DNA from 2 places in the Paracoccus marcusii genome. Region 2 is predicted to be linked to the other one. Evidence: riboswitches for the same ligand, from Rfam matches in the RefSeq annotation. Region 2 holds a riboswitch; the other holds the start of a gene.
What was found. Region 2 has a riboswitch for thiamine pyrophosphate ahead of thiD (bifunctional hydroxymethylpyrimidine kinase/phosphomethylpyrimidine kinase). Riboswitches for the same ligand answer to the same signal wherever they lie in the genome.

Region 1 (5,569 bases), 1.1 Mb from region 2:
CCGTCGCCGCGACCGAGATCAGCGGCGCCAGCAGAAAGGCCGCCGCCGCCGCGATCACCGCCGCATCCGCCAGCCGCCGCCAGCCGCCCGGCGCGGGCGGCCCGCCCAAAGCGTCCAGCCCCGCGCCGAAGCCCACGGGCACCGTGATCCGTGCGGCCAGCGCCGCCGCCGCGATGCAGATCGCGATCTGAACCATCCCCAAGGCCGCCGCCCGGCCCAGGTCGAAATCGAAGCGGAAGGCCTGATAGATGGCCAGTTCCACCGTCGTGGCCCGCGGCCCTCCGCCCAGGGCCAGCGCCACCGTGAACGATGTCAGGCAGACCAGGAACACCGCCAGCCAGACGCCGGGCAGCACGCCGCGCAGCATCGGGCGTTCCAGATGGCGGGCGATGTCGCGGGGCGCGAAATCCAGGGATGCGGCCAGCCGGAAGCGTTCGGCGGGAATCGCCTGCCAGCCCTGCAGGATCAGCCGCACCGACAACGGCAGGTTGAAGAACACATGCGCCAGGATCACCCCCTGCCAGCCATAGATGCCGATGGCGGGCAGGCCCAGGGCCTCCAGCGCGCCGTTCAGCGCGCCGTTGCGCCCGAAAATCGCGATCAGACCCAGGACCGCCACGATCACCGGCAGGATGAAGGGCGCGCCCAGCAGCGTGACCAGCAGCCCGCGCCCCCGGAACCGCCGCCGCGCCAGCGCGCGCGCCACCGGCACGGCCAGCGCGGCCGACAGGGTGGCGGACAGCGCGGCCTGCCAAAGGGTGAACCAGACGGCGCGCAGGTCCCATTCGGTCAGGCCCGACAGCCCGCCCGCGACCCAGGCCACCGCCGCCAGCGTGCCCAGGATCAGCGCTGCCAGCGCGCCCGCGATGGCGTGGCCGATGCTCAGCGGAAAGCCCGCTGCCATTCGTCCAGGGCGGGGGCGCGCAGGGCCTCTGCCTCGTCCTCGGACAGGAACAGGGTCTTGTCGGGGCGGGGCAGGTCGCGCATCACCTGCGGCCAGTCGGCCTGGGGCAGTTTCGCGGGCAGGGACCAGTTGGCCAGCGGGATCGTCGCCTGGAAATTGGGGGTCAGCACCCAGTCCATGAAGGCTTGCGCCAGTTCCGGCTGATCGGTGCCCGCGACCTGGGCCACCAGTTCGGCCATGAAGTAATGCCCCTCGGGGAAGATCGCGGCGCGCTTGGTGTCGTCCTCCTCGGCGGCGATGTGATAGGCGGGCGAGGTGGTGTAGGACAGGACCATGTCCGCCTCTCCGTCGGTGAACAGGCCATAGGATTCGGACCAGCCGCGGGTGACGGTCAGCACCTTGGGGGCGAGCTTTGCCCAGGCCTCGCCCGCCTGATCGCCATAGACCGACTTGACCCACAGCAGCATCGCCAGACCCGACACCGAACTGCGCGGGTCCTGGATGACGATGCTGATGTCCTCGGCCTCCAGCAGCTCGGCAAAGCTGGCGGGCGGGTTCTCCAGCCGGGTCGCGTCATAGACGAAGGCCGTCTCGCCCCAGTTGTAGGGGAGGAAGATGTCGTCCTCCCACGCGATGGGCAGCGACAGGTCGGACGTGTCCTGCCCATGCGGCGCGAACAGACCCGATGCGCGGGCACGCGCGGTCATGTCGGTGTTCAGGCCGAAGACGATGTCGGCTTGGGTGCCCGCCCCCTCCATCAGGATGCGCGGCAGCACGTCGCCGGTCACGAATTGCAGGTCGCAGTCGCAGATCGCCTCGAACCCCTCTTCGATGGCGGGGCCGGGGCCCCATTCGCTGGTGACGCTGTCGCCGGCATAGACGGTCAGGACGCGATCCTGGGCCAAAGCGGGGCCGGCCAGCAGCAAAGCGGGGATCAGGACGGATTTCATCGGCAGCCTCTCTTGTCGGGTGATCGAAAAGAAGGGGGTGCGCACCTTCCCTCCGCCGGTGTGAGCCGGATCAGGTTCTACGGGTCCGCTGTCGCGTCTCAGCCCGCATGGGGCACCCCGAGGTGATCCCGAATGTAGAGGTTTCGCGCGCCCGCGCAAGCGGATAGAAACCGCCCATGACCAAGGACATGTCTGATCAGCCCACGCCGATGATGGCGCAGTATCTTGCGATCCGGGAGGCCAATCCCGGCGCGCTGCTGTTCTATCGCATGGGCGATTTCTATGAGATGTTCTTCGACGACGCGGTCGCCGCCGCCGCCGCGCTGGACATCGCGCTGACGAAACGCGGCACCCATCTGGGCAAGCCGATCCCGATGTGCGGCGTGCCGGTCCACGCGGCCGAGGGCTATCTGCTGACGCTGATCCGCAAGGGTTTCCGCGTGGCCATCGCCGAACAGATGGAGGACCCCGCCGAGGCCAAGAAGCGCGGCTCGAAATCGGTCGTGGCGCGCGACGTGGTGCGGCTGGTGACGCCGGGCACCCTGACCGAGGAATCGCTGTTGGAGGCGCGGCGGCACAACTATCTGGCGGCCTTCGTGGTGGTCCGCGAGGAGGGCGCGGTGGCCTGGGTCGATATCTCGACCGGCGCGTTTTCGGTGATGGATTGCCCCCTGCCGCGTCTGGCCCCCGAACTGGCGCGGCTGGCCCCGCGCGAGGTCCTGGCCTGCGACACCGGGCTGGAAGAGCTGATCGGTGACGCGGGCGCGGTGATGACCGACCTGCATGCCAGCGCCTTCGACAGCAATGCGGGCACGCGGCGGCTCTGCGCGCTCTATGGCGTCGAGACGCTGGACGGCTTCGGCAGCTTCACCCGGGCGGAGCTGGCCGCGATGGGGGCCATCGTCGATTATCTGGACATGACGCAGAAGGGCCGCCTGCCGCTGCTGCGCCCGCCGGTGCGCGAACGCGCGGGCGGCGCGATGCAGATCGACGCCGCGACCCGGCGCAATCTGGAACTGACCCAGGCCCTGTCGGGCGGGCGCGACGGATCGCTGCTGGCGGCCATCGACCGCACGGTGACCGCGCCGGGCGCGCGGCTGCTGGAGCGACGGATCAGCGCACCGTCGCGCGATCTGGGCCTGATCGCGGCGCGCCATGACGCGGTGGCGGCGCTGGCGGGGGATGCGCGGTTGCTTTCGGATCTGCGCGGCGCGCTGGCGCGGGTGCCGGACATGGACCGGGCGCTGTCGCGGCTGGCGCTGGACCGGGGCGGTCCGCGCGATCTGGCCGCGATCCGTGCAGGGCTGACGCAGGGCGCGGCCATCGCGGCGCGGCTGCCCGGTGATGCGCCGCCCGTGCTGCGCGATGCGGCGGGCGATCTGGTCGGGCATGAGACGCTGGTTGACCTGCTGGATGATGCACTTGTGGCAGAGCCGCCTCTGCTGGCGCGGGATGGCGGCTTCGTGGCCGAGGGGCATGACGCCGATCTGGACCAGACCCGGCGCCTGCGCGACGAGGGGCGCGGCGTCATCGCCGGGATGCAGGCCGATTACGCGGCCCTGGCCGGGGTCGGCAGCCTGAAGATCAAGCACAACAACGTCCTGGGCTATTTCATCGAGACGACGACCACCCATGCCGAGCGCATGATGGCCGCGCCGCTGAACCAGACCTTCATCCATCGCCAGACCACCGCGAACCAGATCCGCTTCACCACGGTGGAGCTGTCCGAGCTGGAGACCCGCATCCTGAACGCCCGCGATCGCGCATTGGAGATCGAACGCGGCATCTTCGACCGCCTGCGGACGGCGATCCTGGATCAGGCGGCGCGGATCGGGCAGGCGGCCCGCGCCCTGGCCGAGATCGACCTGGCCTGCGCCTTTGCCGATCTTGCCTCGGGCGAGGGCTGGGTCCGGCCGCGCGTCGATGACAGCCGCGCCTTCGTCATCGAAGGGGGCCGCCATCCGGTCGTGGAACGCGCGCTGCGCCGGAAGGCGGAAAGCTTCGTCGCCAACGACTGCGACCTGACCACCGGGGCCACGCCCGCGATCTGGCTGCTGACCGGGCCGAACATGGCGGGCAAGTCGACCTTCCTGCGGCAGAACGCGCTGATCGCGGTGCTGGCGCAGGCCGGGGCCTTTGTTCCGGCGCGCGCGGCGCATATCGGGCTGGTCAGCCAGCTGTTTTCCCGCGTGGGGGCCGCCGACGATCTGGCGCGGGGGCGCTCGACCTTCATGGTCGAGATGGTGGAAACGGCCGCGATCCTGAACCAGGCCGATGACCGCGCGCTGGTGATCCTGGACGAGATCGGGCGCGGCACCTCGACCTGGGACGGGCTGTCGATCGCCTGGGCGGTGATGGAGCATCTGCATGCCGCCAACCGCTGCCGGGCGCTGTTCGCCACGCATTACCATGAGATGACGGCGCTGTCGGCCAAGCTGGAGGGCGTCGAGAACGCCACCGTCACCGTGCGCGAATGGCAGGGCGAGGTGATCTTCCTGCACGAAGTCAAGAAAGGCGCGGCCGACCGCAGCTATGGCGTGCAGGTCGCGCGGCTGGCGGGCCTGCCCGCCTCCGTCGTGGAACGCGCCCGCACCGTCCTGACCGCGCTGGAAAGCGGAGAGCGTCAGTCGGCGCGCCCCGTGGCGCTGATCGACGACCTGCCGCTGTTCCGCGCCGCCCCGCCGCCCGCGCCCAAGGCCCGCCCGCTGGATGATCGCCTGAAGGCGGTCCATCCCGACGCCCTGTCCCCGCGCGAGGCGCTGGACCTGATCTATGAACTGAAAGCCCTGTCCGAGGAGACGCGCCCATGAGCTACAACACCTTCGGCCGCGAGTTCCGCTTTACCACCTGGGGCGAAAGCCACGGCCCCGCCCTGGGCGCGACGGTGGACGGCGTGCCGCCCGGCGTGCCCCTGAGCGAGGAGTATATCCAGTGCTTCATGGACCGCCGCCGCCCCGGCACGTCCAAGCACACCACGCAGCGGCGCGAACCCGACCAGGTCCGCATCCTGTCCGGCGTCTTCGAGGGCGTCACCACCGGCACCGCGATCCAGCTGATGATCGAGAACACCGATCAGCGGTCCAAGGATTACGGCGACATCGCGACCAGTTTCCGCCCCGGTCATGCCGACATCACCTATCATCTGAAATACGGGGTGCGCGACTATCGCGGCGGGGGCCGGTCTTCGGCGCGCGAGACGGCGGCGCGGGTTGCGGCCGGAGCGGTCGCGCAGGCGGTGCTGGGCGCGTTGGTGCCCGATCTGCGGATCACCGGCTACATGGTGCAGATGGGGGCGATGCATCTGGACCGCGCGCGGCTGGACTTGGGCGCGGTGAACGACAATCCGTTCTTCCTGCCCGATGCGGGCGCGGTTCAGGCCTGGTCCGATTACCTGGACGGCATCCGCAAGGATCAGAATAGCGTCGGCGCGGCCATCGAGGTCTGCGTTCAGGGCTGCCCGCCGGGCCTCGGCGCGCCAGTCTATGCGAAGCTGGACACCGATCTGGCCGCCGCGATGATGTCGATCAACGCCGTGAAGGCCGTCGAGATCGGCGAGGGCATGGCCTCGGCCGCGCTGACCGGGGTGGCGAACGCGGACGAGATCCGCATGGGGCCGGACGGGCCGGAGTTCCTGTCGAACCATGCGGGCGGAATTCTGGGCGGCATCTCGACCGGACAGGACATCGTCGTGCGCTTCGCGATCAAGCCGACCAGC
Region 2 (5,569 bases):
AGTTCGGGGTCGAACACCAGGGCGCGGGCCAGGGCGATCCGCTGCTGCTGCCCGCCGGACAGCTGCGCCGGACGCCGGTTCGCGAACTTGCCCATCTGGACCATGTCCAGCGCGCGGGCGATGCGCGTCTGGCGTTCGTCCTTGCCCATCCCGCGGACCTCCAGCGGAAAGGACAGGTTCTCTCCGACGGTCATGTGCGGGAACAGCGCATAGTTCTGGAACACCATGCCGATCCCGCGCTTGTGCGGTGGCACCTGGTTGATCGGACGCCCGCCAAGACGGATCTCTCCGTTCGTCGCGGTCTCGAAGCCCGCCAGCATCATCAGGCAGGTCGTCTTGCCGGAACCGGACGGCCCCAGCATCGTCAGAAATTCACCCCGTCCAATCGACAGATTCAAGTCTTTGACGACAAGTGTCTGTCCATCATAGCTTTTTTGCACATGCTCGAAGGCGACGAATGCGTCGCCGTGGCGGTCGTCCAGCAAAAGCGCTCTCCCTGTTATGTCGTTGGTTATTCAGCGCAAGGATCAGGTTAAGCGTCGCCCTGCCCGACTGGCAATATCAATTGCGACATTCCATGCCCCGAACGCGTCGCGCCCGAAACCCCGCAAGGGAGCTTCGGGCGCGAGGGCCATGTGGATTGCAGAGCGTGCAGGGCCCACTGCCTGTTTGTCAGGCAGTTGCTGGGCACCGCGGGCAGTTGTCGGTCAGGCGGGCCGCTTGGGTCCCTTGCGATGCGCCTTGGGGGCGCCCGCCTTGTCGCCGGCGGGCCTAGACTTGGCCCAGGCCGGCTTGGGGCCCTTGCCAGCGTCGGCCGACGACTTCTTCTTCCACGACTTCACGGCCGCATGCGGTCCAGTCTCGCGCGGTTCGGCGGGGGCATCATCGGGCAGCCAGCCGCCGCGGGCGGACTTGACGCGGGCGTGGTGACCCTCGTCCGACGCGGCGTGCTTGGCACGCGGCGCGGGCTTGCGACCCTCGGAACGGTTGTCGGTGCGCGGGGCGCGGGGCGCCCGCTCGATCGGCGCGTCCAGGTCGGGGGCGCCGTCCATGCGGCGCATGGTGACCTCCGGGGTGATCTCGATGAAATCGCCGAACTTGGCGGCGACTTCCGACGCGATCTGGATATAGGACAGGTCCTGCTTGACGCGGATCGCGCCGATGCTGTCGCGGGTGATCCCGCCCGCATCGCAGACCTTGGGCAGCAGCCAGCGCGCCTCGGCCCGACCGGAATGACCGACCGACAGCGTGAACCAGACCGAAGGGCCGAACTCGCGCTGCGCACGGGGGGCCATCGGTGCGGGGGGCGCATGCGCCTCGGACAGTTCCTCGGCGGCGGGGCGGCCTTCGCGCCACAGGCGCAAGAAGGCGGCGGCGACCTGTTCGGCGCTGAACTGCTCCAGCAGCTGCGCGGCCAAGGCGGCGTCGTCGCCCACGGGTTCATGCAGGCCGGGATGGTCCAGCATGCGCTGATCGTCGCGCGCCCGCACCTCGTCCGCGGTCGGCGCATCCAACCATTCGGCCGAGACCTTGGCGTTCTGCAGCAGACGCTGTGCCCGACGATAATCGGCCGACGGCACGATCAGCGCGGACACGCCCTTGGAGCCCGCGCGCCCGGTGCGGCCCGACCGGTGCAGCATCGTGTCGGGGTTGGTCGGCAGGTCCGCGTGGATCACCAGCTCCAGCCCCGGCAGGTCGATGCCACGCGCGGCCACGTCGGTGGCGATGCAGACGCGGGCGCGCCCGTCACGCAGCGCCTGCAGGGCGTGGGTCCGCTCCTGCTGGGACAGCTCGCCCGACAGGGCCACGCATTTGAAGCCCCGGTTCGACATGCGCGCCAGCAGGTGGTTCACGTTGGCCCGCGTCTTGCAGAAGACGATGGCGGTCTGCGCCTCGTGGATGCGCAGCAGGTTGAAGATCGCGGGCTCGCGGTCGCGGGCGGTCACGGTATAGGCGCGATAGGCGATGTCGCCATGCTGGCGCGCCTCGCCCATGGCGGCGATGCGCAGGGCGTCGCGCTGGAAATCGCGGGCCAGCTTCTCGATCGCCGACGGCACCGTGGCCGAGAACATCAGCGTGCGGCGCTCGACCGGGGCGGCGCCCAGGATGAACTCCAGGTCCTCGCGGAAGCCCAGGTCCAGCATCTCGTCGGCCTCGTCCAGGACGGCCGCGCGCAGGTCCGACAGGTCCAGGCTGCCGCGGTCGATATGGTCGCGCAGGCGGCCGGGCGTGCCGACCACGATCTGCGCGCCGCGCTGCAGGGCGCGCTTTTCGTTGCGATAGTCCATACCGCCGACGCAGGTCGCGATCTGCGCGCCGGTCCCGGCATAAAGCCATTCCAGCTCGCGTGCGACCTGCAGCGCCAGTTCGCGCGTGGGCGCGATGGCCAGGGCCAGCGGCAGCTCGCCCGCGATGATGCGGTCGCCGTCCAGAAGGTCCGCGCCCATTGCCAGGCCAAAGGCCACGGTCTTTCCCGACCCGGTCTGGGCCGAGACCAGCACGTCGCGACCCGCGGCCTCGGGCGCCAGCACCGCCGACTGCACGGCAGTCAACGTCTCATAGCCCTTGTCGGCCAACGCCGCCTGAAGCGGCGCGGGGAAATTCAGTTCAGTCATGTGATTCGCCAAAATGCGGGGGCCGTGAGCGACCCGATGAGCGGCACCTATCGTCGCTGCGACCGGCCCACCCTGCACCCGCCGCCCCGGACTAGCAGGGCCAAAGGCGGTTCCCTACGCGGTTTGGATCGCAAAGTCCACGCCCAATCAGGGGGTGTTCGACGCGGCCTCCTGGCGGGCCGCGATCTCGCGCCGCATGGTGCGCCTGACCTCGGCCGACCGCCAGCGCTGGCGGTCGATATCGTCCTCAAGCTCGGGCTTGGGGACCGGCACAGGATGGCCGCGTTCGTCGACCGCGACCATGGTGAAATAGCAGGAATTGGTATGCCTGCGGGTACCGCGGCGGATGTTCTCGGCCTCGACCCGGATGCCGACCTCCATCGAGGTGCGGCCGGTATGGTTCACCCGCGCGCGAAAGGTCACCAGCTCTCCCACGTGGATGGCCTCCTTGAAGGTCACCTGGTCGACGGACAGGGTCACTGCATATTCTCCCGACCAGCGCGACGCGCAGGCATAGGCCACCCGGTCCAGACAGGCCAAAAGCGCGCCTCCATGCACCTTGCCGCTGAAATTCGCCATGTCCGGCGACATCAGCACCGTCATCTCCAGCCCGCGCCTGTCCATCTGTCCCCCGTCCGCTGCCCCGCCATCCTGCGACAATCGCGCGGGCGCGAAAAGCCCCCCTTGCGCCCCGCGTCCGCCGCGCCTAGCCTTGGGGGGCAAACCGTTGGGGTGTCCCGTCACAGGGGCTGAGAGGCGACAGCCAACCCATCGAACCTGATCCGGGTCATACCGGCGGAGGGAACGGTGCAGATATCCGCGCGGCCATCGGCCCGCCCTGTGTCCCCACCCCTTTGCCCGGTCACGACCCGCCACATTACGGGGGACGACGTGACAGCACCCATTGCCCTGACCATCGCCGGGTCCGATTCGGGCGGCGGCGCCGGCATTCAGGCGGATCTGAAGACCTTTTCGGCCCTTGGCTGCTATGGCGCCAGCGTGGTGACCGCGCTGACGGCGCAGAACACCCGCACCGTGGCCTTGGTCGAACCCGCCAGCCCCGCGATGATCGCGGGGCAGATGCGTGCCGTTCTGGACGATCTGGACGTCCGGGCGGTCAAGCTGGGCATGCTGGGCGGGGCCCAGGCCATCGCCACGGTGGCCGGCGGCCTGGACGGCTGCGGCCTGCCCATCGTGCTGGACCCGGTGATGGTGGCGAAATCGGGCGACCGCCTGTTGCCGCCCGATGCCATCGACGCGCTGCGTGCCCTGCTGTCATGCGCAACGCTGCTGACCCCGAACCTGCCCGAGGCCGCCTGCCTGCTGGGTTGTGCCCCGGCCACCACCCCGGCCCAGATGGCCGAACAGGGCGCCGCGCTGCGTGCCATGGGCGCGGGGGCCGTGCTGATGAAGGGTGGGCATGGCGACGGCGCGATCTGCACCGACCTTCTGGTGACCGCGCAGGGGGCGACGCCCTTCAGCGCCCGACGCCTGTCCACCCGCAACACGCATGGCACCGGCTGCACGCTGTCGGCGGCCATCGCCGCAGGCCTGGCACACGCCCTGCCGCTGGAGCAGGCGGTCGGGGTCGCACACCGCTATCTGCAACGCGCGATCGCGGCGGCGGACGATCTGTGCGTGGGGTCGGGGCACGGGCCGGTGCATCATTTCCATGCGGTCTGGTCGCATGGCTGACGTCACCATCATCGGCGCGGGCGTGGCCGGGCTGTTCGCGGCCCATGTGCTGGTGCAGCGCGGGCTGACACCGCGCATCCTGGACCGCAACGGCGCGCCTGGCCCACACGGCTGCTCATGGTGGGCCGGCGGCATGCTGGCCCCGCAATGCGAGGGCGTGACCGCCGACCCCGTGATCACCCGCCTTGGCGCAGAGGCCGCCGATGCTTGGTCAGTCGTTACGCCCGTCACGCGGCGCGGCACGCTGGTCCTGGCGCTGGACCGCGACCGGGCGGAACTGGCGCGCTATGCACGCCGCGCCACGGCGCATCACCCCTGCGACAGCGCCGATCTGGAACCAGACCTGCCACCCCGGCCCGGCCTGATCTTTCCGACCGAGGCGCATCTGGACCCCCGACGTGCCTTGGCGGACCTGGCCGCGTGGCTGGCCGCGCGCGGCATCGGCATCGAATGCGCGACCGCCGAGCCCGGCGACGTCTCAGGCCAGGTGATCGATGCCCGCGGACTGTCGGCCGCCCTGCCCGACCTCCGCGGCGTGCGCGGCGAGATGGTCGTTCTGCACGCGCCCGACATCGCCCTGAAACGGCCGGTTCGCCTGCTGCATCCGCGTCATCCGCTGTACATCGTGCCCCGCGCGGGCGGCCTGTTCATGCTGGGCGCGACCCAGATCGAAAGCGCATCCCGTGCGCGTCCTACCGCCCGGTCGGTGCTGGAACTGCTGTCGGCGGCCTATGCGCTGGACCCCCGCTTCGCAGAGGGCGCCATCGTCGAGATGGGCGCCGATCTGCGCCCGGCATTTCCCGACAACGTCCCGCGCGTGACCGTCCGAAGGCGGGTACTGCACCTGAACGGGCTGTTCCGTCACGGATACCTGATGGCCCCCGCGCTGGCGCGCCAGGCGGCCGATTACCTGATCACCGGAACCAAGGGAGAACTGGTCCATGAGGATTGAGGTCAACGGAACCCCCCGCGACATCGCCGCCGCCACCGTGGCCGACGCACTGTCCGAACTGGGCTGGGGCGAGGCCCGCGTGGCCACGGCGCTGAACGGTAATTTCCTGCCCGCCGCGTCCCGCCCGACGCAGGCGCTGCGCGACGGCGACCGGCTGGAGGTCCTGGCACCCATGCAGGGAGGATAGGCGATGCGTGATTTCTATGGCGTCACCCTGCCCAACGCGCTGATGCTGGGCACCGCCCAATACCCGTCCCCGTCAATCCTGCAGGAGGCGTTCCGCGCCAGCGGTGCGGGCGTGGCCACC

Region 1: it holds a riboswitch for thiamine pyrophosphate, as region 2 does, so the genes downstream of both, PRL19_RS03970 (thiamine ABC transporter substrate-binding protein) here and thiD (bifunctional hydroxymethylpyrimidine kinase/phosphomethylpyrimidine kinase) in region 2, are expected to answer to the same signal.

What each region holds. Positions count from the first base shown of each region.
Region 1 is NZ_CP117466.1:805,371-810,939, reverse strand. It holds gene PRL19_RS03975 (ABC transporter permease family protein) at 1-904, opposite strand, end outside; gene PRL19_RS03970 (thiamine ABC transporter substrate-binding protein) at 883-1,854, opposite strand; TPP riboswitch at 1,885-1,984, opposite strand; gene mutS (DNA mismatch repair protein MutS) at 2,043-4,664, shown strand; gene aroC (chorismate synthase) at 4,661-5,569, shown strand, end outside.
Region 2 is NZ_CP117466.1:2,893,312-2,898,880, forward strand. It holds gene PRL19_RS14310 (ABC transporter ATP-binding protein) at 1-485, opposite strand, end outside; gene PRL19_RS14315 (DEAD/DEAH box helicase) at 708-2,615, opposite strand; gene PRL19_RS14320 (acyl-CoA thioesterase) at 2,763-3,239, opposite strand; TPP riboswitch at 3,334-3,436, shown strand; gene thiD (bifunctional hydroxymethylpyrimidine kinase/phosphomethylpyrimidine kinase) at 3,507-4,310, shown strand; gene PRL19_RS14330 (FAD-dependent oxidoreductase) at 4,303-5,262, shown strand; gene thiS (sulfur carrier protein ThiS) at 5,252-5,449, shown strand; gene PRL19_RS14340 (thiazole synthase) at 5,453-5,569, shown strand, end outside.